DNA from 3 places in the Alloacidobacterium sp. genome. Region 3 is predicted to be linked to each of the others. Evidence: predicted binding sites of a transcription regulator. Region 3 holds the regulator's gene; each other region holds the start of a gene.

Region 1 (10,784 bases), on a different contig from region 3:
AGGGACTCACCGCCTGGGCCCTGATTTCGGCCATGGTCGATGTTGCCCACAGCTATTACGGGACCGCTCATCTGCAAGATTTTAAAACACTTGAGCATGTTCGCACACTCGCCTACATCGGCGCCGTGATTTACTGGATCGCAGCCTTCTGGCTGCCGGAACCGGAACGGCGGGAACTACCGGAAGAAATGCAAAAATATCTTGTTGCCTTACATGCAAAAGTTCAATACGATTCTACCCAGGTTAGCAGTGCTCAAAATTTACGCTGAGAGCTGGCCACGATGGTTATTTTGTTACTGATCTCATTCCTGGTTCTTCTCGCTGGCGGTCTTGTTTATTTACAGACCTGCGCCAGTCGCCTCCGTTCAACTACGTGGGAAGACCTGTTGTCTCGCATGCAACCCATGCACTCACGCGGCCTTGAGATCGTAGCGCTCGACAATCTGCAACCCAAGGCAAACCAACTGCAGCTTGAGCCGGAACATCTGTGGGGACTGATCGGCGGCAAGGAGGGACTTCTCCGCATGTGGGCTAACGCCGATCTGTTGATCGCGCTCGCCGCATATGTGCAGCGCTGGAATTTTGAAGAAGGCGTGATCGTCACCGAGCGCATGCGTCACGATGCAGTGCAACTCAAGCGCGCTATCTTCCGTCTCCGTATTGATATGATCGTTCGCCGCTCGCAAATCCGCGCGCCCTTCTACATCCATCAGGCAGCTTCTTCTTATTACCTGATGACGCGGCGATTGCTGGCCCTCTATGAAACCAGCCATGCCGGCCTGCTGCCGCGTTTGGCTGAAGCGCTTTAATCCGGGCAAGAATCCAAGACACAGAAGCCTTCCTTCAACGGAAGGCTTTTTGCTGCGCTCTATACTGAACTGTTATGCCTGTTTCCCTGAAGCGCCAACTCCATCGTTCCGCCGAACTCCAGCACCGCGCAGAGCAGCTTTTTCCCGGTGGCGTTGATTCGCCCGTGCGCGCCTTTCGCGCAGTCGGCGGCAATCCTCCATTCGCGGTCAAGGGCGAGGGGGCGTATCTGTGGGACGCGGACGGCAATCGCTACATCGACTATTTCGGCTCATGGGGGCCAATGATTCTTGGCCATGCTTTTCCGCCGGTGGTCGAAGCCATACAACAGGCGGCGGCCAACAGCGCCAGCTTCGGCGCTTCCACTCCGACGGAAGGCGATCTCGCCGAGCTTGTCGTTGAGGCGTATCCGTCGATTGAAAAACTACGCTTCGTCAGCTCCGGAACGGAAGCCACCATGTCTGCCATCCGGCTGGCTCGCGCCTTCACCAAGCGCGATTACATCATCAAATTTGAAGGCTGCTATCACGGCCATTCCGACGGCCTGTTGGTGAAGGCCGGATCGGGTGTAGCAACCTTCGGCATCCCAGGATCCGCCGGGGTGCCTGACGAGATTGTGCACTTTACCCTCGCCTTGCCTTTCAATGACATCTCCGCCGTGGAAGCGGCTTTCGCCGCACATCGCGACCAGATCGCATGCATTATCCTTGAGCCGGTCGTCGGCAACATGGGCTGCGTTCCGCCGGAGCTTGATTACCTCGAATCGCTCCGTGACATCACGAAGCAGGAACACGCGCTGCTCATTTTCGACGAAGTAATGACCGGCTTCCGCGTCGCCTATGGCGGTGCTCAGGAGCTCTATGGCATCCAGCCTGACATGACCACGCTCGGCAAGATCATCGGAGGCGGACTGCCCTGCGGCGCCTTTGGCGCACGCGCGGAAATCATGGACATGCTGTCACCGCTCGGCCCCGTTTATCAGGCTGGGACTCTTAGCGGAAACCCGCTGGCTATGGCCGCAGGCATCGCGATGGTCGGCTATTTGAAAGAACATCAGAGCGAAGTCTATGCCAAGCTCGAATCGTTGAGCGCTGCTGTAGCAGACGGCGTGGCCGCCGAAGCAGTAAAAGCAGGTGTGCCAGTCACTATGAATCGCGTAGGCGCAATGTTCACCTGGTTCTTTACTGCTAACAGCGTGACCGATTTCGAGTCTGCCTCGACTTCCGATACAGCGGCATTTGGTTGCTTCCATCGCGCCATGCTCGACCAGGGCGTCTGGCTGCCGCCCTCGCAGTACGAGGCTGCGTTCATGAGCGCGGCCCACACAATGAATGACATCGCTGCGACAATTGCTGCTGCAAGGGAGGCGTTTGCTGCGGTTCGTGAAGCGGGGAATTAGCGGAGTTCAGCCCCAGGCATCCACAGTCACATACCGAACCTGGTTCTCACCTTCCAGCAACCGGGCCGTAGCTGCCACAGAATGACTGCGATCCTGCCCGATCCCGGCCTGCCCACCGTCATGCAGCAGAAGGTTCGACCCCATGCCTCGCCGCCGGTTGCGCTTGATCCCACGCTGCAAATTCTCGAGCACCTGTTCCGCGGTCGTCGGCTTCCAGTCATAGCCCATCGCATTCCACAGCACAGGAGCCAGCCCCAGTTCCCGTGCCGCGCGCAGCACATCCGGCCGCCGCGCGCCGTGAGGCGGACGAAAATATCGCACCGGCTCGCCCAAGGCATCTTCGATCGCGGCGTTGCAGCCAGCTAATTCTTCGCGCACCTTTTGGGGAGACTGAAACAAAAGCATCGGATGACTCATGGTATGGTTGCCGACAAGATGTCCCGCAGCGCGAATCGCGCGGGCAATCTCCGGACGCTGGCGCACGAAGCGTCCGATCAGAAAGAAGGTGGCGCGAACGTTATGGCGGCCCAGTACATCCAGCAATTGCAGCGTCCAGGGATCATTTGGCCCATCGTCATAGGTAAGGGCAAATTCGCCTGGATCGAGGCCGCCGACAATCGCCCGGCCAAAAATCTGGGAAGTGGGCCACATGGCGGCATAAGCATATCCGCCCGCAGCCAGTGTGGCCGCGGCTCCTGCAGTGGCTAGCGTGGCAAGCATGTGGATTCAGTTTAGCCTGTTGCCAGTTCTGGAACCTGCCGCTGGCGCTCCAGCATGGAAGCATGATAGTTTCGTATTTTATTCGCCTGTGAGCTAGTGTGATGGCCAAGCTTTTTGAGCAGCCTCGATATATCGCCGTTGAAGGGCCGATTCGCGTCGGTAAATCGTCTCTCGCGCAGCATCTGGCCCGGACTCTACACGCCAAGCACATCGTCGAGCCGGAGAACAATCCGTTTCTCGACCGTTTCTATGGCGCAGAGCCGGGAATGGCGTTTGCCTCACAGATGTGGTTTCTCGCTGAACGCTATGAGCAGTTACGGCAAGCCAAGAATGCCGACGAGCCTGTCGTGGCTGATTACATTTTTGAAAAAGACAAGCTCTTTGCTTATGTCAATCTCAGCGACGCAGAGCTGGCGCTATACAACCGTTACTACCAAATGTTCCATGAGCAATTACCCGCTCCTGATCTTGTCATCTACCTTCAGGCCACTCCGGACGTACTGAAGCAGCGCCTCAAACGCAAAGGAGCCGCCGGCGAGCGCGCCATCAGCGATGCCTATATCGAGCAAATCGCCGCGGCCTACGAGCATTTCTTCTTTCACTACTCGGCCAGCGATTTGCTGATTGTGAATACTTCGGACATCGACTTCGTCAACAACAACAAAGACCTGAAACTGCTGATGAAGCGGCTGTCTGAGCCGATCAAGGGTACGCAGTATTTTCTGCCGCTTGGCGAGAATGCCGATTCCCGCTAGATTTGTCATCCTGAGCAACGCGAGGGATCTGTTTTTACGGCTCCGCACAAAAGCTTTGAGCAAAATAAAAAGGAGCGCGAAATTCGCGCTCCCTTTTACTAAACTAAGAAACTCGACTACGCTGCGGCAGCATTCCCCAGAGCGGCCTTCGCCTGCTCTACCAGAGCGGTGAAGCCCTGCGCATCATTCACGGCGATGTCAGCGAGGATCTTGCGGTCGAGCTCTACGCCGGCCTTCTTGAGGCCGTTGATCAGCTGCGAGTAGCTGATGCCGTTCTGCTTGGCGGCTGCATTGATACGAACGATCCAGAGGGAGCGATACTGGCGCTTCTTCTGGCGGCGACCGCTGTAGGCAAACTTGAGGCCGCGTTCAACGGCTTCCTGAGCTGCCTGGTACAGCTTCGATTTTGTGAGGAAATAACCGCTCGCCCTTTTCAGGATTTTCTTGCGGCGGTCACTGCGTTTGGTTCCACGTTTTACGCGGGGCATTGCCTTGGTTCTCCTTTTGCGTCTTTCGTTATGCGGCTGGAGGCAGGAGGCTCGGAAATTCCGGGCTTTAACCTCTTCACTCGCTTGTCAATCCTGAATCGCTCGGCCTTTGCTGGCCGGGGCCTCCAATCGGAACGCTTTACCGGGAGACCTTGAAATTGCCGGATTCCGGCAATTTCAGACTCAGGCGTATGGAATCATGCGGGCCACCTTCGCGTGGTCGGCGTCCGAAACCAGTGCGCTCTGTGCGAGCTTGCGCTTGGTCTTGGTCTCCTTCGACGTAAGGATGTGGCGCATCTTCGACTGCCCGCGCTTGATTTTGCCGGTACCAGTCTTTTTGAAGCGCTTGGCCGCGCCCCTGTGTGTCTTCAATTTGGGCATGGTTTCCTGCTTAGAAAAACAGTAGATACAACATCAACCAGTATACGGGATTGAGGTGTTAAGCGCTACCCATGCGTTGCCGGATGAAGGTGCCTTGCGATGCGATGGCTCCCGGGTAGAAATCATTCGAAGTTCAATCGGCATCGTACTTCCTAAGCGTCAAATTCCGCCATGACGCCACCAGATACCGAATTGGAGTTATGAGCTTTGCAATCTGTCCGTTACATCCGGGAGAAAGGCACAAAAGAGATTAAACAAAGTGCCTTCGATCCTCGTTTTCACCTCGCCGCGATCGTCGACTCCTCCGACGATCCCATCATCAGCGGGGATTTGAACGGGACGATTATCACCTGGAACAAAGCCGCGACTCGCGTATTCGGATATGAGCCGGAAGAAATTGTCGGCCAGTCCATTCGCCGGCTCATTCCGCCGGAATTGCACTATGAGGGGGATCAAATTCGTTCCAAACTGCGGGACGGCAGCCATATCGATCACTTCGAGACTACGGGGCTGAAGAAGAGCGGTGAAAGGTTTCCTGTTTCCGTTACCATCTCGCCGGTCAAAGATGCAGAAGGGCATGTCATCGGCGCTTCAAACATCGCCCGCGACATTTCGGACCAGCGAAGAAACGACGAGAGCCTTTTCATGCTGGCTGCGATTGTGGATTCCGCGGATGATGCCATTATCAGCAAGGATCTGAATGGCATTGTGAGGACCTGGAATGAAGGGGCATGCCGCATGTTTGGATATACCGCTGACGAGATGATTGGCCAGCCTATTTTGCGGCTCATTCCTGAAGAGCTGTACTACGAAGAAGATGAACTCCTGCGGAAGCTGAGAGCGGGACAGCGGATCGATCATTACGAAACAACACGGAAAAAGAAAAATGGCGAGTTCATCGAGGTGTCAGTCACGATCTCACCCATCCGCGACGAATTGGGCAAGGTAATTGGCGCCTCAAAGGTTGCGCGGGATATTTCGGACCGCAAACGAATTGAGCGGCTTTTGATCCAGTCTGAGAAGCTTGCAGCCACTGGGCGAATGGCCAGCGCAATCGCTCACGAGATCAACAATCCTCTCGAATCGCTAATGAACCTGATCTACCTGGCGCGGGAATGCAGCCCCGCAGAAGGCAAAGCCTACAATCTCCTGCGTATCGCAGAAGGGGAACTGGAACGGGTTACCCACATTGCGAAACAGACGTTGGGCTATTATCGTGACTCGAACTCGCCCACGGAACTTTATCTGCATGATCTGGTAGAGAACGTGTTGACCGTTTACAACTCCAGATTGCATGCTTCATCGATTTCAGTGGACACGCGATTCAATGATGTCCGGAAGATTGCGATAGGCAAGGGCGAGATGCTCCAGGTCATCTCCAATATCATTACCAATGCCATAGATGCGATGAAAGGAGGAGGGCTGCTCCATATCTCTACTCGAGAGCTCACCAGATCCAAAGGTGACGGGGTTCACATGGTCATTCGCGACAGCGGCACTGGAATCGGGCAGGAGCACCTGGAAAAGATATTCGAGCCATTCTTCACCACGAAGGGCGACATGGGAACCGGCATCGGTCTCTGGGTCGCAAAACAGCTTGTGGAGAAGCGCGGAGGCGAGATCTCTGTCTCCAGCAGCACCGAGAAAGAGCGCAGTGGAACAACAATCACTATTTTCATTCCTTTTGCTATTCCTGCCTTGCGCTCTGGCGCCGACTGAAAAGGGCTCAAAAGCACAACAACCCGTGAGAAATTGGACAATTCTGGCAGAGCACCACGCCTTTTCATGGATTTAGCTACGAGCGGGTGGGCCCGATAAGAGATCAAATCCGCATCAGGCCAGTGAAATCGCCTTGCCCTAACTCCCATCACCCCCTATGATTCTGCTTCGCAGAAAAAACAGGGGGACACTGTGGCGCACGCCATCTTTATCAGCTATCGCCGTGACGACACCGAAGGCGAGGCTGGACGGCTCTTTGACGACCTGACACGGGCTTTCGGCAACGACGCGGTTTTCATGGATGTATCGGGCATCGACCCGGGAACGGATTTTCGCAAGGCCATCGATGATAACGTGGCCTCTTGTGGCGTGCAGCTCGCCATTATTGGGCCAACCTGGGCGACCATCGCCGGATCGGACGGCGCGCGCCGCCTCGACAACGAAAATGATTACGTCCGGCTCGAAATCGCCTCGGCGCTGAAGCGGAACATCGCCGTCATTCCCGTGCTGGTGCACGACGCGCACATGCCGCACGCCGATCAGCTTCCGGACAATCTGAAAGATCTGGCCTACCGCAACAGCGTTGAGCTGACGCACGCCCGCTGGAACTCAGACGTGGAGCTGCTTATCAAGGCACTGGCGCAGTACGTAAACGCGTCGAAGGCGGCGGAAGCCGAGCCAGTCCACGCCGCCGTACCCGTCCAGCTGCCGCCACTACACCCTGCGCTGGAAGCCGAGCCGGTCCACGCCGCCGTGCCTGTGCAGTTGCCTCCGCTCCACTCTGCGCCTGAAACCGCACAAGGGCCAATGAAGCCGGGTTCACGACTGTCCGCTGGCCTGATCATACTCGCGATTGTGGTCGCCGCACTCATCCTTTTCTTTGTGCTGAAACACCCTTTTACCGAACGTGGGGCGCGCGCTCTCAACGGCCGATGGACGAACCATGAAGCCGATGGACACAACGCGATTGTCGAGCTTGACATCTCCGGCGAAGGCGATCAGCTCGCCATCCACGCCTGGGGCTTGTGCCGCCCTTCTAACTGCGACTGGGGTACACAGGACGCTGTCTTCGACGGCAGAAAGGCTAAGGCGACATGGAGCATGTTGAGCGATGCCACCGGACAGGAAAAGGGTCGTGTCGCCTCGCTGACCATTTTCCCCAGCCGCAATGGAACACTCAACGTGCTGATCGAAAACACCTATGCGCAGCGCCCGGCCAATTCACACCAGCTTGAGTTTGTGCGCGGGCAGTAGCTAGCCTCATCCTAGAAATAAAATAAACATTAATCAGAGCGGAAACCAGTGTCTTGATGACTGACTAGGTGGCCTGATTGGCGAGAGAAGTTGAATGAAGATAACTAAGAGCAAGATGGCACCTACTGCAAGAATCCAGAATTTGGCATAATACAACGTTGCTTGAGCCTTATATGCGAAGGACTTGTTATCGTACTGACTCATCTTTGCTTGTGAAGCTTCTGCTCGCTTGTAAGCAGCATTAGCCATGCTCGTTATAGCCACGTATTGTAAGAGATCGCACATGATGACAAGTATAGAAATGGCAGCGAGCCAGAGGATCAGATACGGATTTACATTAGCCGCCATTGACCGCAGAGGTTCATCATGTGCAGTAAGAAGGACCCATGTAAGTGCGAGCAGACCCAATGCTAAACTTCGCGTTTGAGCGCTAACTTGACCGCTAGCTTCTTTCTTGCGCGCATAAATTTCGGGTAGTGTAGGCACGAGGTTTACCTGTCATCTTGGAACACCATATCCGCCATCATCGGTACCTGGTTTAGCCTGCTGTTTTGCCGACTGCTGCTGGACTGAAGTCCACTGCGAGTTCTCCTGCGAAACCAGGCCTTCGACGCGCTCGGCCAACAACGCATCCGGGTCTGACACCGTGGCGTACGAACCGGCATGAGCGATGTACAGGAACTTCTCGTGCTTGAGCGCCTCGGACGTTGCGCGGTAGTTGGTCCAGGTCTGCTGATACTGGTTCAGGTGCAGGATGCCTTCGAGGATCGTAATCAGCATGCCGAGAATGCCGGTGGTCACCGGGATGTAGACCCTGACTGTGTCGCTGAAGCTCAGGCCGCTCAGGAACGGGATAAGCGCCGCAGCGATGATTTCGACCACCTTAAAGCGCTTGAAGATCTTTTGCGCGGACCGGCTCTTGCTGCTATACCAGGCAATCTGGTCTTCCAGCCGCTGAAAAGTCGCGCTCTCAGGCAAGGTAATGCGATCACCCATTTGAAACCCCGAAACCGCCGTCTTCGGCACCCTGGAACATCGCCGCTTCAGCCTGGCGGCGGCGCAGGAGGCCGGGAACGACCTGGCCTCCGGCGTGGTCCCAAAGCACGAACTGGCCGGCCGCGCCGGCGAAATTGCCTGCGTTCAGATACTTGAGCATGGTTGAGTTGCCAAAGGCTGTGCGGCCCAGATTGAAGACGAAGTCCACCAGCGCATCGAACTGGTTCTGCTGCAAGGCCATCGTGACCACCAGGTTCACATATGCGGACGACCCGGCGATATCGCGCGCCAGCAGGGCGTCTGCCTGGTCCTGGGTGATCGTCAGACCGGAAACAACGTCTTTGCCGGTATGGCCGTAGCCGATCGTCCAGACACCGACCTGATCTTGATAGGCTGTCAGGCGGCAACCCTCGAACTGCTTGGTGAGGGCAAGACCATCCTGGCTGTAAGTGAAGTTATTGACTCCCATTGCTGTCCCCTCAGGAATGCGGGAGCAAGAATAGCACGTCGTTCGCACATCGCACGGCAATTTTTGCAGACTGCAAACCAAGGTTGAGGGCGCAAAAATGCGAGGGGAATCAAAACTGACACAGGAAAAACAGAGACAGCATTGGATTTTGCTTCTCAACTGTTCTTTACTAACGTTGAAAGGCGCTGCGATGTGAACTGTTCCCGCGCAGAACGCATCGTAGTACCTATTACTTCCCTATTGAAGGATCTGTATATGACGACCACACCCCCCTACGCCTCAGCCCTGGAAAAATATCAGATAGCCTATGTCATCGCCGGCGACGATGTCTTCAAAGTCACGGCGGACAACGTTGTGCAGGCCGCGGACGGCGCGGGTTCCATGGCATTTGAAGGCGTGGCCAAGCTGAAAGCGGCGGCCGCTCTCTTCCAGTTGACCAACGTCCACAACGAGCGCCCCCACGAGTTACGCAAGATGGCGCGCGAACTTGCCCAGGAAGGCATGTCGCTGCTGGCGCGAGCCAGCGCCGTTCCCAGGCTGACTCCCGCGCCGCCGATGAACGCTCCGGAAAGCTCGGTCGCATAGTTTTCGTCTCCCTCTTCAACTTTCCTGCCTGAATCAGCTGGTTGCGTGAGATGCTGTAGCGTGCTCGCGCAAAAGCTTTTGAACTTCATTAGAGAGAGAATGCGTTTTGTGGAGTGATTTCGAATCCAACGTTGTGGAAGGCCGCTATCCGCTCGGAAAGCTGATGCGCTCCGAGGGTAGATGCGGGTGGTTTGAGGCGCAATTCGAGGGCAAGCCTGCGATCATCGGCCTGATTGAATCGCTGAACGATGAAAAGATGCTGCTGGAACGCCTGCGCGTCGTCGAGAAGGTCAGTGACGCCGATGTCGTTGCGATTTTCGAATCCGGAGCGACCCGGCTGCGTGCTACGCCGCTGGTCTACGCGGTGATGGAATACACCGAAGAGAACCTCGAAGACGTGCTTCGCGAACGCGCGCTTTCCGCAGATGAAACCAGGCAGGTAGCGGATAGCCTGGTGAGTGCGCTGCGTGCGATCCACAAAGAGCGCCTGGTCTGCGGGCGACTGGAAGCGGCCAGCGTGCTGGCTTCCGGCGATACCATTAAGCTGCGCAGCGATTACCTGCAACTTGTACCGGCGGACATGGCTTTCGAGCCGATTGCCGCCAAAGACCTGCGTGATCTTGGAAGCCTGCTGCATCAATGCCTGACACAAAAGCCACTGAAAAGAGTATCGGACGGGAACGACCCATCATTGCAGTTGCTTCCGCCCCCATTCGTTCAGATTGTGCGGCAAACTTTGACAGGAGGCGCAACACTCGACGAAATTGCCGCGATACTACACCCTCCCGCAACGACCGCACCCATGCCCACGCAAACGAAAACTCCCCAGAAGTCAGCCGTTGCGAGCGAGCCCACCAAGCAGGACCGGAGTTTGGAACCAGCGCGCCAAAGCGCTTCTCTCAAAGCACCACTCAAGATCGGCAGCGCCATTGTGCTGCTTCTATTAGCCGGGTTCGCACTATGGGCCATGCTGCATCATGCATACAGCTCCAAAGATGCCGCAGCACAGAATCCGGTTGTAGTCGTTTCCCCGGAGACAACTCCTCGCAGAAAGCCCGCGGCAGTTCCTCCGCAGCCTGCGGCAAAACCAGCTGCTGTCGCGACCATTACTACATCACCGAAAGGCATGTGGCGGGTGGTGGCCTTCACCTATAACTACCAGGACCAGGCGGAGCACAAGGCACGCACCATCAATGAAGCGCATCCCGGCT
Region 2 (10,784 bases), on a different contig from region 3:
CAGTTCCAGGTCTCTGTCTGGTAATCACACAACCAGCCATACGCACGAATTCACCATCCCGGCATGTGCGTAATTCCTCAGCAGAAAGAACACCCTGTTCTCGAAGTTCAGCTCGACGGTAATACATAGGGTGCTTCCCAGTGGTGATGCCGGTACCCGCATAGTCCGCAACAAGACGTTCTTCCGTTGTCATCTGGATGAGCGGATGTGATTCGAATTTCTCATGCAGCCATTCACTACGTCGACCGAAGAGTGGCCCTTCAGGCTTACCGGCTCGTTCTACCTGCCACAAAGCATCGCGCCGATGCTCGATACCATCGATTCTGTTGAGCGCTCCAATCCTTGCCAGCGTTCGCAGCTCTTCTTCCGTCAATGGTGTAAAGCGCCTGGCGAGATCTTCGGCCGAGCGGAAGTGGCCTTCTTCCGCCCGTGATTTGACGAGCGCCTCCCCTGACGTTTTGCGCAGCCCTTTGACGTAACTAAGTCCCAGGCGTACGGACAATGTCCCATCCTGTTCTCGCTCGATCGCACAAGACCAATCGGAAGCTTGAATATCGATGGGCTTAATTCGCAGACGATGGCGCTGCGCATCTTTGACCAGCACCGCCGGCGAGTAGAAGCCCATCGGCTGATTGTTGAGGATGGCACACATAAACGCAGCCGGATATTTGACCTTGAAGTAAGCAGAGGCATAGGCAATCAATGCAAAGCTGGCAGCGTGCGATTCTGGGAACCCGTATAAGGCAAACGAACTGATCTGCTGAATGATCCGGTCCTGCGTGGCAACATCGATGTCCTTGGCGGTCATGCCAGCGCGAAACTTTCCTTCGAGATTCTTCATGCGCTCCCACGAACGGCGCATGCCCACAGCGCGACGGAGTTCTTCCGCTTCTGCGCCTGTGAAATCGGCGATGATCATTGCCATCCGGAGCAGCTGCTCTTGGAACAGAGGCACGCCCAGCGTTCGCTTCAGCACAGGTTCGAGTAATAGATGGGGATAGGTGATCTCTTCGCGGCCTTGTCGTCGTCGCATGTAGGGGTGCATCATTTCGCCGACGATGGGGCCAGGTCGAATAATGGCGACCTGAACCACCAGGTCGTAAAAGTTCTTTGGATGATTGAGCGGCAGCGACGCCATCTGTGCGCGGCTCTCGACCTGAAACATGCCGACAGTGTCGGCCTCCTGCAGTACGCGATAGACTTCCTCATCCTGAGGCAGGTTCGCCAGGTCAACAGTCTCCCCGTAGTAGCGCGGCATCAATTCGAGGCAGTCGTGTAGCACCGCCATCATGCCGAGGCCGAGTAGATCGACCTTGATCAGGCCGAGACAGGCGCAGTCTTCCTTGTCCCACTGAACGACTGAGCGTCCATCCATGCGGGCGCGTTCAAGTGGCACGACGCGATTCAACTGTCCCTGGCAGATCACCATGCCGCCGGAATGCTGCGAGAGATTGCGCGGCAAGTCCTGTATCCGCATGGAAAGCTCAAGGTATTTGGCGACGCGTGGATGTTGAATATCGAAGCCTGCATTCATGAACGAATGCGCCATCGCGTCGGTCTTGCCGCGCCACTCCCATTGACCGGCCAGCTTCGATAACCGCCCTAAAGATTCCTCATCGAAACCGAGTGCTTTACCAACTTCACGTGCCGCAGATTTCTGCCGATAGGTGCTTACATTGGCGGTCATGGGCGCGCCAAGTTCGCCGTATCTCTGATAAACGTACTGAATTGTCTGCTCGCGTTTGTCACCGGATGGCAGGTCAAGATCGATGTCTGGCCACTCACCTCTGCTCTCGCTCAGAAAACGTTCAAAGAGCAGGTCCATCCCGATGGGGTCAACGGCGGTAATTTCGAGTGCGTAGCAAACAGCCGAATTGGCGGCACTGCCGCGTCCCTGGACCAGAATGCCGTTACGCTTGCAGTACGCGACGATGTCCCAGACGATGAGAAAGTATCCGGCAAAACCGAGCTTCTTGATCAGCGCCAGCTCATGTTCGACCTGCTTTTTCGCACGTTCGAAGAGTGAGCGATTCTTTTGCCCGTAGCGATGCTGAATACCATCGGCGACGCGTTTGCGCAGAAAGCTGTCCATCGTTTCCCCGTCGGGCACGGGATAGTGCGGGAATTGGTAGCCGAGATCGTCGAGTTCAAATTTCAAGCGGGAGGAAAGATCAGCCGTCCGCTCGACTGCTTCTGGAAAGTCATGAAAGGGCGCCACCATTTTGCTAGCAGTTCGCAGATAGCGCTCACTGTTGACGGCGAGCAGACGTCCGGCCTGATCGAGCGGCACGTGATGATGGATGGCAGTAAAAAGGTCCTGAATCTCACGGTCATACCTGGCCGCATACTTAACGCCATTGGTTGCGATGATCGGAAGATTCAGAGACCGGGCAATGCGAATCGCAGTTTGATTCCGCCATTCCTCGGCACGCTCCTGATGCCTTTGCAGTTTGACATAGACATTGTTGTAACCGAAGATGCGGGTGAGATTTTCGACCGTCGCGCGCCCGGCTTCTTCGCCGCCACGAGCCAATGCAGCTGCCAGTGGTCCTTCATCTCCACCTGTGAGGCAGACCAGCCCGGATGAGTATTGCTTCAGGTCATCGGTAGTTGCCGCACCATCATTCTTGGTGCTCTCACGCATTTTGAACTGCGTGATGAGCTGACAGAGATTCTGATAACCTTCGCGCGATTCACAGAGCAGAGGCAGGCGTGCTGGCTCATCTGGAAATTGGTTCGGCAACCATGGCGGTGGCTTGAGGCGTAGTCCGAAACTCGAAACCGCGACTTCGGCTCCGACATGCGCCTTGAGACCATTTAGTTTTGCGCTGGTGTGGAATCGTGCCGAGCCATAGATACCATTGTGATCGAGCAGCGCCATTGCCGGCATGTTGAGCTCGATGGCGCGTTCCACCAGATTCTCCGGCGACGAAGCAGCTTGCAGAAAGCTGAAAGCGCTATTTGCATGCAGCTCGACATACTGCCAGTCATACAAAGCGACCATCTGCCACTGTTCCTGCATAAGGTCGTGTACGAGACAGCAGCTAAGCATTAAACCATCGTGGGAGCGTGCGATCAGGTCCCAGTGTTCGCAGTCCCAGAGCGAGGGATTCCACCATTCGCCCGCAGTCAGCCATGGACCATAGGCCCGTTCCACCAGATATCGGCGCTCGCGAAAAGTAAATGATTTCGGAGATCCAGTCTGCAGCGTGACGGCAACGGGCTCTGCAGGACGAAGCTGACGCAGCGCGGAAGATAACCCGGTCTTTGCTGTCTCTACAGGTGTAGTGGTTGGAACCGTGAACGGTTCGAGGTGAAACCCTTCCGCGGCATGCGTGTCGTCGAGTACTGCCTGCCCGACGTTTTCGTCACCAACGATGGCGCGAATACGCGCGAGTGTTACATCCAACCGTGATGGTTCCGGCAGCTGCGGGGAAAACAATCCAAGTTGCACTTTGCTCGTGCGGCCGGATTCTGCTGTTAGAGTCAGCGCAAGGATTGCTGCTGATGGCGGATGAGCTTCGAGATCGAGATGCAGCAGTTTGATCCAGGACTGTTTATCGTTGGTTGGCTTGGCAGGCCGAACCGTGCGCGAATGAGTTCTGCCAGCTTCGAGCTTCAGCACAATCGTCACGGACGCGAGTGCAAGGATGCGCGCAGTGGCGCGAAAGATGAGCTGCTCCAGCATTACATTCACGACAAAGAGCAAGGCATCGAGCAATTCGACCGGAGAATCAAGCTCCATCTGTTCTTCGAGAGTGAAGACAGGCTCGACTGGTTGAAACAAATGGGACAACTCGCCACAGGCCAGCTGACGAAGACGTTTGCCAGCTTGGCCCATGCGTGAGATCAGCTCTTTCTCAGGCAATGCCGCAAGCATTCCCAAGGTATGAATTCCCCACAAGGAGAAAGTCTCGGCCTGCTTTTCCGTGAGATCGAGGACATGGAGTGGGAGTCCCGCAAGCGCTGCGCATTCTTCGCCGTTAGGAACAACCTTGATAGCGCGTTTGGCGGATAAACCTTTGGCGATTGCAATCGCTGCATGAAAGTTGCTGCTGACAGCTATGCAGGCTGATACTCCCAGCGTTTTCACGCGGGTAAGGAGATTCTGTGCCAGAGGTTCGGGCGGCCCGAACAAACTTCTTGTTCCGGCGATATCAATAACGCAAAGGAAAGTGCCATCGATGCTGCAATCTTCCACTCGGGGCGAGAATCCGCCTGCGCACTCAAGGAGAATCGTTCTGGTTAGCTCTTCAGTATTCAGGGAACGCTCGAGGACAATTGCAGAGGGAAAGGTATCTACCTCAACCTGGGTCATGCCGTAAGCAACCCCGAGTGTATGCGCGTTCTTGTTCAGCGAACATACCTGCTGCAATGGCGGATCGCCGGCCATGACGACACATGGTTTTCCAGTAAGATCCGGTTTCAAGCGCAGGAGCGCCTGCGCGGGAAATTCCCTGGCATAGAGGCAGGCATACAGTTCAGCATGCTTTGTCATGCTCCACCTGCCCATGTGGTCCGGCTGCGCCAGTTCGCGACCGTTTCTCTCTGAGGGGGCTTGCGTAGAGGAAGTACATTCGTCGGAGTTTGCGAGAAGCGCCGGCGTGTCAATTCCAGTGAATGCGTGATGCCAGTGCATACCGTGGGTTCATCACGGCGCGCCATCCCAGGTTGGAATCGCAGCAAAAGTTCTCCGCTGCTCTTCGCGCAGGAGTGTTGCGTAAGAAGGACGATGCTTGCCTGCGTTTGCTCAGCCGCGGCTCGATAGCGAAACCACGTTGCCAATGGAACGCGCGAAGTATGCTCAGGGGCGATGCTGCCCATATCCAGCACAACCGCACTGAAGCCTCCGGCCTGCAGGAGAAGATCGGTCACTCGGAGTGCCTGATCGATGCGAGATAAAGGCTTGCTCAAAGGAAGCAATCTTGCGCCTTGTTTTGGCATTCGTGTCTTCGCACACGGTTCGAAAACTACCGTTTCAGGTCTTTCCTTACGCTGCGGTTCCGCGCAACGTGGAGCCAGGGTTTGCGATTGCAATAAATCACTGACTGCGCTGGAGAGGCCTTTGACTTCATTGCGCGGGTGAGTGCCGAATCCGCCACCGTGCAAACCTTTCTTGATTGATGGTGGAATCAGGTATTTGTCAGGAAGACTGAAGGCATGTGTCGATTGAACTGACGCTGTTATTCTACGCCACATCGGACCCAGAGAAGCCGTGACAGATCAATACCCGAAGCTGCGGCAGATTCGGGATGCAATGTGTTCGACACATCGACCCAGGCGCAGACCTTTCCTGCCTTCGTCATCTGCGCAATAAAGGAGAGTGCCAGCGAGGTACGGCCCGAGGATTCGGGACCTACCAGCTCCGTGATGGCGCCGACTGGAAAACCACTTCCAATGAGTGTGTCGGTTTCCTCAACACCCGTTGAGGAAACCGGCCTAACCAATCGCGGTGCTGGAGTCAGTGCTGAAGGAATTCGGTCTGCCAGGGCAGCTTCGATCTGAGCACGTAATAATGTGGCAGAAGGCATAAAGCTTGTTCGCCTTATCTTCGCTCTACGCGCTTACCTCTTGTCAAGGAGATGAGCTGCATCTAATACTGGGCAATATTGCTATATCTAACTGAATACAAATTACTTATGTGTGACACTATATTGTTTAATTATTTTCTCCTTTTCTTCGCTATTATGGATAGCGTGTTCCATGGACCTCCACAACAGATCTACGATTTCGTCATTACCTATAAGCGCTGTCGAGAGAACATAGCTGCCCCGGTGCAGACGATGCCTGACTCATGGATTATCCATACCTGTCCATTGTGTGGCGAGCGTCGGCGCTACCTTCCAGCGGAGATATTCAAGGGCAGACTATCTAGCGATTTTGAAGTGTGGGCGCGGAAGACAAAACATGCCATCTGAGCCTGAGATCGGCGGCTACAACATTTCCACGGATTGGCCCAAATTGGGACCGTCACTGTTGATCGCTACCTGTCTCATCTTGGCAATTCGCACAGCGAAGTGGCCGGCAACATTTGAAAACACAAGTTCTAACCCCGAACTCGATAAAGAGATCGAATATGCCACATTCCTAGCCAGCCGAGTCATGGCCTCCCTGGTGTCGAAACGGGAAAGGCTGTTTCCACAGAGACGCGAACCCTGGTATCAACCAAAAGATGAAGACGGACCGAAGTGATAGGGATGGAGCCTTTAGCTCTTTTTCGCCGGGTAACCATTTGCTGATTACAAGTTGATGCGGCAAGAAAACCAAAGAGGAGTTTCAAAAGGAAAGCCCAACAGCTACGGTTCCATCATTGAGTAGCACTTGGGGGGCTACTGAATTGTGGCGCCAGTGAACGAACAGTTCACTGGCGTTTCGCATTTCGGCAGCATTACGATGACGCGCATGGAACTGAAGGACCACATCACCTCTGACAACAAGTTGAACTTCTGTGATACCGGAAATCGTCTTGCGTTGGACTATCTGAGAATTTCTCGTGATGTGCTGAAGGGCGTCTCGAGCGGTGATGATGAGGGATACCTGAAGTCACGAATCACCAATGCATTTGAAGCTCTGTTGAGTCACGCACGCCACTGCCCGCATTGCAAGCAGGATTAGGACCAAAAGCGAAAGGGCGAAATCCCTTTCGAGACATCGCCCTCTGCCATTCCGATTTTTGAAGACCTGGTTCGGAAACCAGATCACGACATCGTCATCCCGGAATTCGTCGGGACCTGCGAACTTGCGCCCGCTTTTCCCGTGCTGTTCCGTTATCACATCCGTCGCAAGAGCTTTCTCAGTTTCATCTGTAAGCATTCAGTCTCCCGAGTGCCTGACGAGTCCCGTTGCCGGTTCTCTTGACGATCCCTCGTATGCTCTCTTCTTCTGGAAGATCTCTCTTCCGTTGCTTTGAATACTACTCGCGATCTTGATGAAATTGGGAGCCTTCCAAACATTTTGTAGTGTGGAAGGGTGCGTACAAATTGTGGGAAAACAGGCCAGAAATATAGGCTTATGAAATGTGCGGTCGATATCAGCGGAGGGCCGATAAGCAGCGCATCGCGGAGGCCTTTCAACTCGGCAATGTTGATGGTCTGGCTCTTGAATTTGCGTCGGATTACAACGCTTCTCCCGGCTCGATGCAGCCCGTCATTGTTTGGGATGAGGAGTTCGGCACCTGCACCATATCGATGATGTTCTGGAAGTTCCTCCCACCGTACGTAACCGATCCAAAGAAAATGAGCATCGACACGATCCTTGCCCGAGGCGATCGATTGCTCGAAAGCAATATATGGCGTGAATCGTTTCTGAAACGGCGTTGTCTTGTCCCGGTGGATTCCTTTATCGAGTGGCAGCGCCCCGATCCGAAGACAAAACTGCCATGGATGTTCGCTATGAAGGATGATCAACTGTTCGCTTTGGCTGGCCTATGGCGACATTGGTACTCACCCGATGGTCAGTCGCAGATGGATAGCTTCGCCGTGATCACTACTGAGCCAAACGAATTGCTGGTCGAAAAGACCGGCCATGATCGCATGCCGGTCATCATCAAGCGCCAGGACTATCAGCGCTGGCTCGAGACCGGCGACCCCAATCGCCTACCCATCGATCTTATCCGGCCATTCGATTCGGACAAGATGAAAGCATGGCGAGTCGATCGAAGGCTGAATAATGTGAAGAACAATGATGCCTCGCTCTGCCAGCCGGTAAACCCAGTGGAAGAAGAGAAACCTTCCAAGAAACATGGAGCCACCGAGAAAGCAAAGCGGAAACCTAAGTCAGATGAAGGCGATCAACTCAGCATCTTTTGAATCCAATCGCTACACTCACGCGACGAGATGTGGGAGGGCAAAAGAGAGCTTTTAGGCGATACGTGCCTCTTCCTCTTCTTCCGTCTCCTCATCCTCTTTTATTTCCGCAAGAATCTCCGCCTCTTCATCTGAATTGGCTGAAGGAGTGGCGCTCGCGCATGCAGCGGGCTTATCGAAAAGGCCACGCACCTTCGGCGGCTCTGGTGCTTTCTGCTCGTCCTTCTTCACAGGCGCTTGGACCGGAACTGACTTCTTAGCGGTCTTCGATTTATTTCGTGCTTCATCCTGGGCGGCCTTTGCTGCTGCGGCCATTTCCTCTTTGGTGCGGTCGAGCGTGTTCTTCAATTCCAGATGACTGGCGACGAAGCTGACAAGGGCATCAGGCAGTTGGGAGTCGAGTTCGGCCGCGGTTCCGGTGAAGCTCATCGGAGTGGTAAGAGCTGCGTTTTCGCTATCAGCCAGCTTCTTTGGCAGGACATTGACGCGAATCTGATCTTCTTCGAGAGAAGTGACCGTCATGAGGATAGACCTCTGGCGCAGGAGTGGAACGAGTTGCTGAAACATGGGCATTCGATTGAGGGCGGATGATATAGATGATTGTCTACGCTGTTGCACGGAGCCGACGATTGCGTCTCCTGACCTTCGTCCACATTTCGGGATCGACCGGCAGAGCACTTATGCGCCCTGTCTCGGCGCTGAAAAAGGCTCCGTGATGATTGAGCTTTCCATACCGGAAGAGCCGCGCCAGCATGGCGAGCGCGCTCGCTGCAAGAGTCTGGTTGATGAATGGCTCTTGCCGATCGAGGGCTTCGATGGCAGAGCAGCTCGGCAATGGATCCTCGCCAGCCGTAGCGTCGACGATCTCGGGATATAGCTCACTGACCGTGCGTAGTCTGGCGGCCGCACGCCGATTTCGCGAGTTTAGCGGCTGTCCGAGGATGTATTGCCCGCTCGCTGCGTTGTTGCCAATGTCGAGCCAGTAGGTCGTTGTGTGCAGCGGCCGCGTGACTGCCCGGTCGATTACCTTTCGTGCGGCGCGGGTATCGACGCAACCGATGAGCAGATCCGGATTCTCGTGATGCGATGGACGCAGTGTGCGGTCGGTGAAGAGACTAGGTTCGGCTGACCACTTCGTCCCCCAGAACAAATTGATTCGGTTGATGAGCACTATGGCTTTGTTCTGGCCAATGTCTGAGGCAGAGAATGGCTGGCGGACACAGTTCGTTTCAGACACGGTGTCGGCATCCATGATCGAGACCTGGAGCCCGTAAGGATGTCCCCACACGCGCATCGCCTGATGCAAATACGGCAGGCCCATGAGGACGGCGCTGCCGGTTCCGCCTGCTCCCACTACCAGCACGCGGACCGCTCGACGGGCTAGGAAGCCAGGTGGCAGTGAGTGCTCGACGCGCATTTCAACTCCTTTCATCACGCACGAACTGGGCGAGTGTCTGCGGAAGGACGATGAGCGTCTTCAAAGGGAAGAGCGCCCGCTTTCCTGTTAGTTCGCTCCAGAGCCCCACGAATCCGCCCTTGTGGTGCGTAAGGCGGCCGCCATTGGCATGTGTAAAGGCACTCTCGTAGAACGCCCGCTCCCAATCGGATATGGCGGCAACAGATGCGTTTCCCGGACACCGCATCGATCCTGTGCAGACCGTGCCGCAGTCCGAGAGGTTCCAGTAGGGGGCGACAGCGAGCTTCGTCTGTACCTGGGGACGCTTGTTCTCAGTGAGAGCGCGTATCTTCAATTGACCGTCAGCGGCCCGCCACACCAAAGGAGGCTGCGGGAAGATGCGCCCGTTCAATTGATCCGCCTTTCCCTCGGAGTGCTGATAAAACATCTGACGGCGCTGAGCCGGCGTCCACCAGGCAATCATGCGATCACTTCTGGCGAGGATATTCTCGGGGAAAACCTCGGCTGCGGCTCCGCCCCCAAGCGATCGAACGAGCGACTCGACAAATGCGAGGGTGAGCGGTTGCGCCGGTCCGAGAGCAGGCGCCGTGTTCTGCTGCGTTATAACCTCGTGCTTCGTAATGAACGTTGTCTGATTCCCGTGATAGACCAGCAACGCTTCACGCAACTCGAAGCGATGGTTCTCCCCGATGGCTATCTGAACTTGCATGTTCTTTCTCCCATTCCTGGAACTCCTCCACAAGTTCAAAGAGCTCGGTGTTGAATGCAATAAAACGCTCGATGACACGGATGGCGTGTTTCACTTCGTCGGCCTTCTTCGGAGAAAAGACGACACTGAGTGTCGGCTCCGGCGAGCCTTCGAGCATGTGTTGACCCTCCTCGTCGAAACAGGCAGTAATGGCATCTCTTTCCTTGAAGGCAACAAGTAACGATGGGAGCGGAGGGCCATCGTAATAGCGGTCTTCGAGAGGCTCCCGCGACTGTTCAACGCGTAGACGGACAGTCGTTGCAGTTTCCTCAGCCGGTCTATCCAGGCACGGTGGGGGCCATTGTTGTGGGCGTGTAGCAACCGACGATTTTCGATGCTCCACTTCTCATTGAGCGTTTTCTGAATGCACTCCGGGAGTGCCTTCTCCACTTCTGGAAACTCATATTGACTGCGATTCTCTTCCTCATCCTGATTCGCAGACTCGATCAACATCTCCTCATACATGACTGCGTCGATGTGATCGTAGATCCGCATGACGCGATACAACGCGTGAATGAGGGTCCAATAAAATGCTGCCCCTAACCCCTCTGCCTGTTTCTCCAGTTCATAGAGTGCTCGTCCGATCTTCAGATATCCCGCGCCGCAGCAATCGATCGTCACCGCCAGCTGACCATTGCCGAGGCTCGAACCGTAACCGTCGCGTTCAAAGACGTCGCTCATCTGGAGGTGATACTCCACGTTGCGCCCGAGGAGTTCAGCGCGCTCTCGGCCGATACTGTTCATGATGCTCTGTCGCGCGAAGACGACTGCATCGCCGCCACAGCCTTGCCACGTGCCTGGGGAGCCCAGGCCT
Region 3 (10,784 bases):
ACGTGGATGTGTGTCTGTTCCTCAAACTCCGCAAGTATCGGCGGCAGGACGGGTTGGAGATCGGCGGCGGCGGCCAGCCGAAGGGCCTGAGCGTTTGCCAGAGGAGCGAAGAGCAGAAGCAGGAGGAGCCTATACACGCAGCACCATGACCTCTGTGGATTTGATGAGCGCGGCGACGGTTTCTCCCACTTTGAGCTGCATCTCGCGCGCGGCCTCGGCGGTGATGATGGAGTTGATGATCTGCCCGCCGATCGAGAGCTTGACTTGCGCGAGCAGCCCGTCGATCCTGATTTCAACAATGCGGCCCACAAGCTGGTTGCGCCCGCTCAGAGCGCGCATCATCTGCCGCTTTGGCGTGTCCGGTTGTTTCGCTTTGTGAAGAAGGCTATCCAGTTCCCCTTCGGGAATGCGGTAGTGTCCTCCGGGCGTTTTCACCGCCTTGATTTTTCCGTGATACAGCCATTGCTTGACCGTCGGATAGGAAATGCCGAGTCGCAATGCGGCTTCACGCGGAGTCAGGAGCGATGCCATGCGGCGATTTTATACGATATTGTCGATTTGGCCGCTCATATCAGTCGAATTTCTATTATTTATCGAGTTGTACCCCCCTTATTTTGTACAAAGATCCTTTGTTTTCAGCAGTTTACAGATGCAATTCTGTACGAAGATTGTCTGTTTTCAATGGTTTAGGTGCTCTTTCAGAATTGCTTCGCAAAAAGGAAAAGCCCGCATCATTAGCGGGCTTCTTCTCTCTATTCCTATTCTAACAATTCAGGGCATAATTACCGGTCAAATTGGCCATTGTTTTTAATTTTTGGAATGTGTGGGTTAGAAGATCTCCACCGCCTTAGGGACTTGACAAGATTTTGGGGTGGCCCTTGGAGCCCCAGCCTGCGGCAGAGAGGTATGGCTCTTCGAGCCGGTTTTCATTCACTGGCCTAAAAGGCCCGATACTTCTAGGCTCCCATTATCATCTGGCGAGCTTTTCCGAGGGCGGATGCTAGGCTAAGAACATCCATGGAAAATTCTGGGCACAAATTGCGGTGCACGGGGTGTGGGCGTGTCGTTGAACAGGGCGAGTTGAAAGAGAACTTTCGGTGCGAATGCGGCGACTTGTATGAAGTTGTGTACCCCTCGTGGAGCGCGGGCATGGCCGAGATTCGCAAGCCCAACGCGAGCGCGCTGCGCTGGCTGTGGAAAGAGCGCTGCGTTTCTCAGTCCGACGCTGATCGGAGCGGTGTGTGGCGCTTCCGCGAATTACTGCACATTCTGCGCGATGAGGCGAACATCGTCTCGCTGCACGAGGGAAACACTCCGCTCTATCAACTGCGGAAGGTCGCGAAATCGACAGGTATTGAGCAGCTTTTCGCCAAGCATCAGGGAATGAATCCGACTGGCTCATTTAAAGACGCTGGGATGACGGCGGCGCTTTCTGTGGCGCATGAGCTTGGCTTTGAGTGGGTGGCCTGCGCTTCAACCGGGAACACATCGGCGGCGATGGCCGCTTACGCCGCGCGGGCGGGTATGCGCAGTCTGGTGCTGATTCCGGAAGGAAAGATTGCGTGGGGCAAGCTGTCGCAGGCCATGGATTATGGCGCGCTTACGCTGCAGTTGCGCACGGATTTTGACGGCTGCGTGCGCGTGTTGAATGATGTGGTGAAGCGGGCTCCGGTTTATTTGCTGAATTCGGTGAATCCGTATCGTCTGGAAGGGCAGAAGACTCCTGCGTTGGAGATTGCCGAGGCTTTCGAATGGGAAGTTCCTGATCATCTGATCGTTCCCGGCGGAAACCTTGCTAACAGCTCTGCTCTGGGCAAGGCGTTCCTGGAGATGAAGCATCTGGGACTGACGGCAAAGCTGCCAAAGATTTCCGTGATTCAGGCGGAGGGTGCGAACCCGTTGTACCGAAGTTTGCAGGAGAACGGCGGCGAGACGTTGGAACCTGTGGAAGCGCAGACACGGGCATCGGCCATTCGCATTGGCAATCCGGCGTCGTGGAAGAAGGCAGTGCGCGTCATCCAGCAGACCGGCGGGTATTGTGAGCAGGTGAGCGAAGCCGAGATTGCGCTGGCGAAAGCCGAAATCGGGGCGGAAGGCATCGGGTGCGAGCCTGCGTCTGCGGTGACGCTCGCCGGTTTGAAGAAATTAGCACGGCAGGGCAAAGTGCAATCTGCCGAGAGGGTCGTGCTGCTGCTTACCGGGCATACGCTCAAAGATTCGGACTATACGATCGCTTACCATCGCGGCGAACTGCTGAAGGCGTATGAGGTTGGCGGGTTGCGTCCTGAGATTGAATTGACGCGGCGCAATGCGGTCGAGCTGGATGCGTCAGCGGACAATGTACTGAAGGAACTCGAAAGGGCCGCGGGGCGATGAGTAAAGAGCGGCTTCATCTGCGACTGCCGGCGACTTCGGCCAATCTGGGGCCGGGGTTTGATGCGCTTGCCCTTGCGCTGACGTTGTATCTTGAGGTCGAAGCTGCTCCAGCAGAGCGCTATGCGATTCACGCGAGCGGACGCAATGCCGATGTGTGCGGCGCGCTGGAGCGGAACCTGCTGCTACACACTTACAAGACAGTTCTGCAGAAACAGAACGCTGCGGAAATACCGCTGCAGCTCGAAGTCCGGAACGGGATTCCTCTGGGCATGGGCTGCGGTTCGTCGGCTGCAACACGGCTGGCTGGTGTGGCGCTGGCATCACACTTCGGCGGGCTTGGCTGGGACCGGCGCCGTATCCTCGCGGAAGCGTCTCGTTTAGAAGGCCATCCCGATAACACGGCGGCCTGCTGGCTGGGGGGATTTACCGTGGCATGCTGGCATGGCGATGAAGTGGAAGCCATTTCGCTGACGCCTCGCAACCAATGGCAGGCATTTGTCGTGATGCCGCTGAAGCCGCTGGCAACAACGATCTCGCGCAAGGTGGTTCCTGAGATGTTCAGCCGTGCCGACGTAGTCGCCAACCTGCAGCGGGTGGCGCTGCTGACAGCCGCATTCGCCACCGGATATGGGGAACTACTCTCAACAGCGGTTGAGGACAAACTACATCAACCTTATCGCGCGGAAGTTTGTTCGCTTTTGAAGAAACTGCTGCCGCTATCAGGACAGGGAGACATCCTTAGTGTCACGCTGAGCGGGGCTGGACCATCCGTTCTGTTGCTGGTGCAGCCGGGCATTGGTAACGATGCCACAAAAGAACTTGTGCGAAAGCATGCAGATGGTGAACAGATAGAGATACTGGAATGCGGCCTTCAACTGAATCCAGCACTGTGCCGGATTGAGCGCCTGACGAGATAGCTACCTGATTCAAGGTTACTTTTTGCGTTACCTAAGTTTTCTTTACACGGGCCATGCAAACAGTTAATTTCGCTTTCGTGGGCAGTTCTGGGGGAGGGCTGCTCTAGCGCCCGTGACTCATAACGTGAGTCCGGGCGCTTTTATTTTTTGAGACAATTCGAGTACTCCGGAACCGTATCCTGTTGCGACCTTTGCGCACCATTTATCATCAAATGAGTTGCTTTGTGGACTCAAGAGAGTCGGAAGGGTATGAAGGAGGAGCATGGCAGGTCTGGCGGTGGTAGAAGTAAACGATGCGAGTTTTGAGCAGGAGGTGCTTCAGTCGGATCAGCCTGTTCTGGTTGATTTCTGGGCGGCATGGTGCGGGCCGTGCAAGGCTTTGGCGCCGATTGTCGATGAGGTCGCTTCAGAGTACAGTGGCAAGCTGAAGGTGATGAAGATGGACGTGGACCGGAACCAAGCCACCCCTATGCGCTATGGAATCCGCGGTATTCCAGCGCTACTGCTCTTCAAAGGTGGAAAAGTCGCCGACCAGATTGTTGGATATGTTCCAAAGGACACCATTGCGCGCAGCATTTCCCGCGTGATTGGATAAGCATTCGTTTTGAAATCGGGAAAAGCCCGGCGGGAAGCCGGGCTTTGCTATCTATACTTTCTGAGAAGACCATGTACGCGCGCCTGAATGGCTACTTGGGCCGCCGGCACATAAATAGGATCCATTTCGATATTGGATGGCTGCAGACGAACCATAGATCCTTCCAGATAGTAGCGCTTCAGTGTGGTTTCCGCACCGTTCACAAGGGCGACAACAATGTCTCCCTGGTGCGCGGTGCGTGTCTTTTCAACTAATACATAATCTCCATCAATAATGTGTTCGTCTCGCATCGAATCGCCACGAACTCTAAGCGCAAATGCATTGTCGCGGCCGATCAGGTCGGAGAAAGATATAGTTTCGACATTTTCCGAGGTTTCCAGAGGAAATCCTGCGGAAATGGTACCCATCAATGGAATCAAGCGCTCGTTTTTACTCTGGGCCGGTACCAGATCGATTGAGCGGCTGCGATTATGCGCGCGACGCAGAAGACCTTTGCTTTCCAGGTTAGTGAGATGCTTGTGTACCGTAGCCAGCGATTTGAGGTCGAGTCCGCGTGCAATTTCTTCAAAGGAGGGCGAGTAGCCATTGCGTTGCTCAAAGCCGGAGATGAAATCCAGCACTTCCTTTTGCCTTCGTGTTACCGCCATAGATCGCATTGTAGCGAATAAAAAGCGAATCATAGACAACTTTTTGCGGGCTGGACTGGGTTATTTCCTGTATGCGCGGATAGCCGTCACGATAAGGGCCATCCGAGTCAAGATCGTTTCGCGCTTTAATTTCTCACTTGCCCATTCTGGAACTGCTCGATCAAGTCATTTCCATTTCTGAACGCTCCGCAATTTTGCGCTCAAGATTGCATTGTGTTCCACCTGCGCTACAGGAGAAGGTGGAGACACGACAAGGAGCCACTGAATGCGTTTGTTGATTGCGGAAGACGATCGCGCACTTCAGGTTTTATTACGGAAAGCCATGGAGGCTGACGGTCATCGAGTCATGGTTGCGGGTGATGGTCAAACAGCAGCCGATATCTTTGCCTCGGACGCGCCCGATCTGATCATTCTTGATCTCAATCTTCCGCGCAAAGATGGCGCGGAAGTCCTCAAGTTTATTCGCTCGATCAATGACGAAATTCCCATTCTGATTCTTACAGCGAGGATCGAATTGGACACAAAGGTCCGTTGCCTCGACATGGGGGCTGATGACTGCATGCAGAAGCCGTTTTCCCTGCGGGAGCTGCGCGCTCGTTGCCGGGCATTGACACGGCGCAAACGAGAAACTGGACTTGTGCTGCGGTATGCAGATCTTGAGCTGGATCGCATAAATCGCTCAGTGAAGCGCGACGGCGTAGCGGTGGTGTTAACCAATCGGGAATTTGCCCTTCTTGAATGCCTGCTGCAAGGCCGTGGGCAATCGATTTCACGGACAGATCTGCTTGAGCGCGTTTGGGAGGCGAAAACGAGCGCCAACACAAACATTGTGGATGTATATGTGAATTATTTGCGCCGAAAGCTGAACGATACCGGCGCCAACCCACTGATCCAAACGGTGCGGGGCCAGGGGTATGCGATTGCGCGCCTGAACATGACCGAGAAAGGAGATCTTGAATGGTGACTTTGTCTCCCCCGATGAAACGCGAGGCGGTGGCCCCGATGCGAACGGCAGTGCTTGCCAGCGCCGATGTCTCTTTTCGCCAACGGGTAAGGGAAACACTGGCCGGCCTGCACTGGACGATTCGGGAAGCTGGCGGTGGGGCAGAGGCGCTGGCATATCTGGACAGCGCTCCGGCCGAGGTGGTGATTCTCGATTCATGGCTTCCCGATCTTGAAGTGCAGGAATTTATTGAAGATTTCGGGCGGCTCTATCCTGCAACCGATCTCGTGACGGTCGACGGAACCAACACGGAAAAAACACCGCGCAGTCCCCGCCGGAACGAGATCCTGTTCGCACTGCGGCAGGCCCAGGACGAGGACGGTGCAATATGGAATGGCGCGCCAGTTATCGAGTGGCGCGACTGCGCAGGCTGCCGCGCCGCTCGAAAACCTCGCTTCAACAAGCGAACGCATGTTCCCCGACCCATTGTGCAGACTGCCGGAGTTTATCGGGAACCATCCGGCAATGCTGGAAGTAAGCCGCCGTATCCGCCTGGTTGCGCAACGCAGCACACCGGTGCTGGTGCAGGGGCCGACTGGAACCGGCAAGGAAATGGTGGCGAAGGCCCTGCACCGGTTAAGCGCGCGCTCATCACGTCCGTTTGTCGCGTTGAACTGCGCCGCAATTCCTGAAGCGCTGCTCGAAACTGAACTTTTCGGACATACCCGCGAAGCTTTTACCGGTGCCGTGCAGGGGCGCGTGGGCCGCATTGAAGCAGCACAGGGCGGGACATTGTTTCTCGACGAGATCGGCGAGATGCCGCTGCAGCTACAGGCGAAGCTGCTTCGCTTTGTCGAATGTGGAGAGCTGCAACGTGTGGGCGATAACGACCCGGTGCGGGTCGATGTCAGGATCGTTGCCGCGACGCATCGCTCACTGGCGAAGCTCGCGGCTGAAGGAACGTTTCGCGCTGATCTCTATTACCGGCTTGCCGTTTTCCTTATCAAAACCCCGGACCTGCAATCCCATAAGGGAGACCTGCCTCTGCTGGTGCAGCATTTTCTTGCGGCGATGGCGGAAACCAGCCCGGCGAAGTCCATCAAAGAACCGGCAATGGCAAAGCTGGAAGGATATGGCTGGCCCGGCAATGTGCGCGAGCTGGAACATGTGCTTGAACGCGCATGGATTCTCGCTGAAAATCGGCCGGAGATTGGCATAGATGAAATTGAGTTTGGAGAAGAGGCCGGAGCATTCTGAGGATTTTCTAATCTCAGGGCGCAAGTTCGGGCCGTCGTCTGCAACAGAAAACAGCGGAACCGTATCTCTGTCCTGACCATCGGCAAATTTCAGGTGAAGGTGAGCGAATGCAGATAACAACCCCAATGAGCGATGCGCTGGAACAGTATCTCAATCTATCAGCCTTGAGTTGAAGCTGACCGCCGAGAACATGGCGAACGCCAATATGACGGGATACACGAACCAGTTGCCGGAGTGGCGGCGAACGATCCGGTGACGATCGATGGAACCAGCTATGGACAGGGCGTGACCATGACGGGGCCGTCCTCGCAGCGTGATCTGATATTGGAGCAGCGAATCCAGCAGCAAACGCAATTGGAGCAGGGGACCGATGCGAGGCAATCTGCCCTCCGGTCTGTGCAGAACATCTTCAGCAGCGCCACTTCGGCTTTCGCGTCGGCGTCTTCGCTCGATATCGGCGCGAGTATCTCCGGTTTCTTCAGCGCGCTTTCGCAACTACAGTCGAATCCCGCCGACATCTCTCTGCGCCAATCTGTATTGAATGCGGCCACTACTCTGGCTGGTTCCTTTCAGTCCGCGTCATCGCAGTCGACGGCGGAGCAAGGTTCGCTTGACCAGCAGAGCACAACGATTGTGACGCAGGTGAATTCGCTGACCCAGGCAATTGCCCAATTGAACAGCCAGATATCCCAGACTTCGAGGAGTGGCGATGCTTGACAGCTTGAAGACCAGCGGCAATATGACCTGCAGCAGCTTTCAAAGCTGGTGGGCATTCACCAGATCAAGACGGAAGACAACAGCCTGACCATCACAACTTCCAGCGGCGTTCTGCTCGTTTCAAAGGGCCAGACGTTCTCTCTCAGCACTTCGGTGTCGGGAGGAGTGACCCGTATCTCCGACGATCAGGGCAATGACATTACCGTCATCTTGGCAGGTGGAGGCGGACAACTTGGGGGCATTCTCACAGTCCGCGACCAGGACATTCCCCAGTTACAAAGCTCTGGATACGCTGGCCTTCGATCTGGGCACGGCGGTGAACAACCAGAATGCGCTCGGCTCGGACGCGAACGGCGCTGCCGGCGGCCCTGTATTTAACCTTCCCGGAACTGAGTCAGGAGCGGCGAGCACAATCTCCTTAGCTATCACAGACCGCGCGAGATTTGCAGCGGCTGCGGCGGGCAATGGTTCTTCTGACGATACTAATCTCGAAACGATGCTTCAGCTACAGACCCAGGCAATCGCAGGCGGAACGACTCCATCAAACTACTATTCTAGTTTTGTGTCGGCCCTCGGTACTAGTCTCCCAGGTCTCAGTCGAGAATACGGCACAGCAGGCGTCCCTGACGCAGTTGCAGACGCAGCGCGACTCACTCTCTGCCGTGAACCTGAATGACGAGGCGGCGCTGGAGAATCTGCAGCAGGCATATCAGGCCGCATCAAAGGTGTTTACGATTCTCGATACGGTCATGGCCTCGGCCATCAACCTCGGCGTGGAAACGACAGTTGCCTAAGGACCAGATGATGCGATTCGATCCCTTTTATCTGAATAGCGCTGTAGCATCGCTCGACCAGACCTCGGCAATCGAGCAGCAGTTGACGAATGAGATTTCCAGCGGAACGCGCGTCAATTCGTTAAGCGACGATCCTGTCGCCGTCGGCGAGAACGCCCTGCTCGGTTCGCAGTTGAGGCTGGACGACAGGTTTTCACAAGCGGAAAACTCGACAGTCGGAATGCTCAGGTAACGGATTCAACGCTGAGCAGCGTCGTTTCACAGTTGACGCAGGCCCTGTCTCTGGCGACTGAGGGCAACAATGGGACTCTCAATGCGAGCGACCTGAAGTCGATTGCTACGCAGATCTCAGGAATCCGCGATGAGGTGCTCTCTCTGGCGAACACGACCTATATGAACCGGTATATTTTTGCGGGAAGCCAGGGGCACGTCGCCGTATACCCTCGACTCCGCAGTAACGCCGAACACAGCCACCTATAACGGCGATACGGTCGTGTCCTATGTCATGACACCGAACGGCCAGAAGATTCGGACCAATGTTCCGGGCAGCCAGATTTTCAGTGACCCCACCAGCAATGTCCTGCAAACGCTGAACAATCTGGTGGCGGATTTCTCATCCGGAACAGCTTCGACAACCGCCATTTCTGACACGACGGCCTTGAATTCCGCCCTGAACTATGTAAGCCAGCAACGGGTTGTCATTGACAATTCGATTACCCAGCTTCAGGCCGCACAAAGCTATGTCCAGACCCAGAGAACACAGATTACTTCAGCCCAAACGAACCTCATGCAGACAGACGTCGCGCAGGTTTCCACTCAACTAAGCACAGCGGAAACGCAGCAGGCCGCATTGACTCAGGTCCTCAATATCCTCGAAAAGAACAATGGAGACCTGTTTAGCCTCTTATAAATAAAATCCCTTCTGGGGTTTATTTGTGTCCTTCCGGATTGGGGTTAGACCTGCGATAGCTGCGTCCACGGCTCTTGAGAAGAAAGACTTCGCGGCAGAATGGACACTCCCATGGGTAAAGGCCCATCTTCGAATAAACACGTTCCTGCAAGAAGCCGCGTCGTGCCACGCGGGTCATCTCAATATTGCCGCAATTCGGACAGCGACGCTTGCTTTTGCTCATTCTCCCGCTCTAGGACTCCAAGGCACAACAAAAAGAAATAATTACTCTCAACTCTAACGAGATGCAAGACCTGAGTTCCGTCCGCTTTTGATTGCGTTGAGGGGCTATTTACGAGTTTTTATAGATTTTTGATGATGCTGCAAGAAGAAAACCGGGAGCGCAGAAGAGTGGGAAAGGAAATTGACGGCAGATATCGCGCCGTTATTTATATAAGGCAGAAATCAGGCTGTCCGGCGCAGGGCCTCCTGGCAGAACAGTTTTGTTAGCCGAATCAACTCTTCCGGAGCAATCGGTTTAGGCCGATAAAAAACGTTCAATCCGGCATATTCGATTTCTGCATCGGGCAGACCGCTCAAAACCAGAACTGCTAAGTTTGGAAATTGCTCGCGTAGTTTAGCGACAAATTGTGGGCCATTCATCACTGGCATCAAATGGTCGGTGATGACCAAGCGCACATTCCCTGCTAATACGGGATCCTCTAGCAGCGCGAGCGCATGGCTTGCGTTTGTTGCTACAGATACCTTTTTCCCCGCCGAAGTCAGTATCGCCTGTCGAGTAGCGGCCTGCACTGGATTGTCGTCAACAAGAAGTACGGTAAATGCCATAGCTCATGCTTAATGAAGAAATGTTGTCATAACTATGATGCGGTTGGTCAATATTGTGGTTGCTCAAGGCTTTGCGACAAGCCATATTGAAAGCGATCAAGAGTCAGCGCCGTAGTCCTTTCTCGAATTCTGTCTTCTCATGTGCTGAGATATTCATAGCAACGCGCGATTGGAAATACTCAAGACAAAGCCGCAGGCCGGTTTCCAGGTCAATCTTCGGCTCCCATCCCAGCAACTGTCTGGCTCGAGTTATATCGGGTTGCCTCTGCGTGGGGTCGTCAACTGGCAGAGGCTTGAAGACGATTCTGCTTGCAGATCCAGTGACTCGAAGTACTGCCCGGGCGCAGTCCAGAATGGTCCACTCACTTGGGTTGCCGATGTTGACCGGAAGATGTTGGTCGGAATGCGCGAGACGAAGAAATCCGTCGATTTCGTCGGAAACATAGCAAAAGCTGCGCGTCTGGCTACCGTCACCATACACTGTCAAGTCATCCCGCTGAAGCGCCTGCACAATGAAATTGGAAATCACGCGGCCATCTTCAGCGTGGAGCCGTGGGCCATAAGTGTTAAAGATGCGGACGAGTCTTGTGTCGACCTTACGATAGCGATGGTATGCCATGACCAGCGCCTCTGAAAATCGCTTGGCCTCGTCGTAAACCGATCGTGGGCCTACTGGATTCACATTGCCCCAGTATTCTTCTGGTTGCGGATGTATTGTAGGATCCCCATAGCACTCAGAAGTGGAAGCATGAAGAAATTTGGCGCCATACTTGCTCGCCAATTCCAGTGCATTACGCGTA

What was found. Region 3 encodes LexA, which represses DNA repair genes until DNA is damaged. Its sites were predicted from a motif close to CANTTCGCTTTTTATTCGC; they were not measured.
Region 1: the regulator LexA is predicted to act here: its motif matches at 2,994-3,012, upstream of VEV40_RS04530 (deoxynucleoside kinase).
Region 2: the regulator LexA is predicted to act here: its motif matches at 5,537-5,555, upstream of VEV40_RS17725 (ATPase domain-containing protein).

The regions. Positions count from the first base shown of each region.
Region 1 is NZ_DASQIX010000018.1:18,932-29,715, forward strand. Features, by position in the region: gene VEV40_RS04510 (hypothetical protein) at 1-269, shown strand, start outside; gene VEV40_RS04515 (hypothetical protein) at 396-809, shown strand; gene hemL (glutamate-1-semialdehyde 2,1-aminomutase) at 884-2,206, shown strand; gene VEV40_RS04525 (polysaccharide deacetylase family protein) at 2,213-2,926, opposite strand; gene VEV40_RS04530 (deoxynucleoside kinase) at 3,028-3,681, shown strand; gene rplT (50S ribosomal protein L20) at 3,798-4,169, opposite strand; gene rpmI (50S ribosomal protein L35) at 4,353-4,550, opposite strand; gene VEV40_RS04545 (PAS domain S-box protein) at 4,758-6,269, shown strand; gene VEV40_RS04550 (toll/interleukin-1 receptor domain-containing protein) at 6,462-7,523, shown strand; gene VEV40_RS04555 (DUF4231 domain-containing protein) at 8,022-8,519, opposite strand; gene VEV40_RS04560 (lysozyme) at 8,512-8,988, opposite strand; gene VEV40_RS04565 (hypothetical protein) at 9,244-9,573, shown strand; gene VEV40_RS04570 (hypothetical protein) at 9,680-10,784, shown strand, end outside.
Region 2 is NZ_DASQIX010000100.1:18,103-28,886, reverse strand. Features, by position in the region: gene VEV40_RS17735 (error-prone DNA polymerase) at 1-4,498, opposite strand, end outside; gene VEV40_RS17730 (hypothetical protein) at 4,495-4,875, opposite strand; gene VEV40_RS17725 (ATPase domain-containing protein) at 5,184-5,531, opposite strand; gene VEV40_RS17720 (hypothetical protein) at 5,908-6,192, shown strand; gene VEV40_RS17715 (hypothetical protein) at 6,340-6,615, shown strand; gene VEV40_RS17710 (SOS response-associated peptidase) at 7,017-7,808, shown strand; gene VEV40_RS17705 (PRTRC system protein E) at 7,860-8,372, opposite strand; gene VEV40_RS17700 (PRTRC system ThiF family protein) at 8,410-9,222, opposite strand; gene VEV40_RS17695 (PRTRC system protein B) at 9,224-9,931, opposite strand; gene VEV40_RS17690 (hypothetical protein) at 10,022-10,784, opposite strand, start outside.
Region 3 is NZ_DASQIX010000003.1:145,830-156,613, reverse strand. Features, by position in the region: gene modA (molybdate ABC transporter substrate-binding protein) at 1-137, opposite strand, end outside; gene VEV40_RS01230 (helix-turn-helix transcriptional regulator) at 130-531, opposite strand; gene thrC (threonine synthase) at 1,150-2,376, shown strand; gene thrB (homoserine kinase) at 2,373-3,293, shown strand; gene trxA (thioredoxin) at 3,556-3,888, shown strand; gene lexA (transcriptional repressor LexA) at 3,936-4,535, opposite strand; gene VEV40_RS01205 (response regulator transcription factor) at 4,801-5,499, shown strand; gene VEV40_RS01200 (sigma-54 dependent transcriptional regulator) at 6,004-6,735, shown strand; partial or broken gene VEV40_RS20625 (FlgK family flagellar hook-associated protein) at 7,027-7,830, shown strand; gene VEV40_RS01185 (hypothetical protein) at 8,085-8,246, shown strand; gene VEV40_RS01180 (hypothetical protein) at 8,239-8,478, shown strand; gene VEV40_RS01175 (hypothetical protein) at 8,511-8,726, shown strand; gene VEV40_RS01170 (hypothetical protein) at 8,656-9,156, shown strand; gene VEV40_RS01165 (hypothetical protein) at 9,176-9,379, opposite strand; gene VEV40_RS01160 (response regulator) at 9,601-9,984, opposite strand; gene VEV40_RS01155 (UDP-glucuronic acid decarboxylase family protein) at 10,088-10,784, opposite strand, start outside.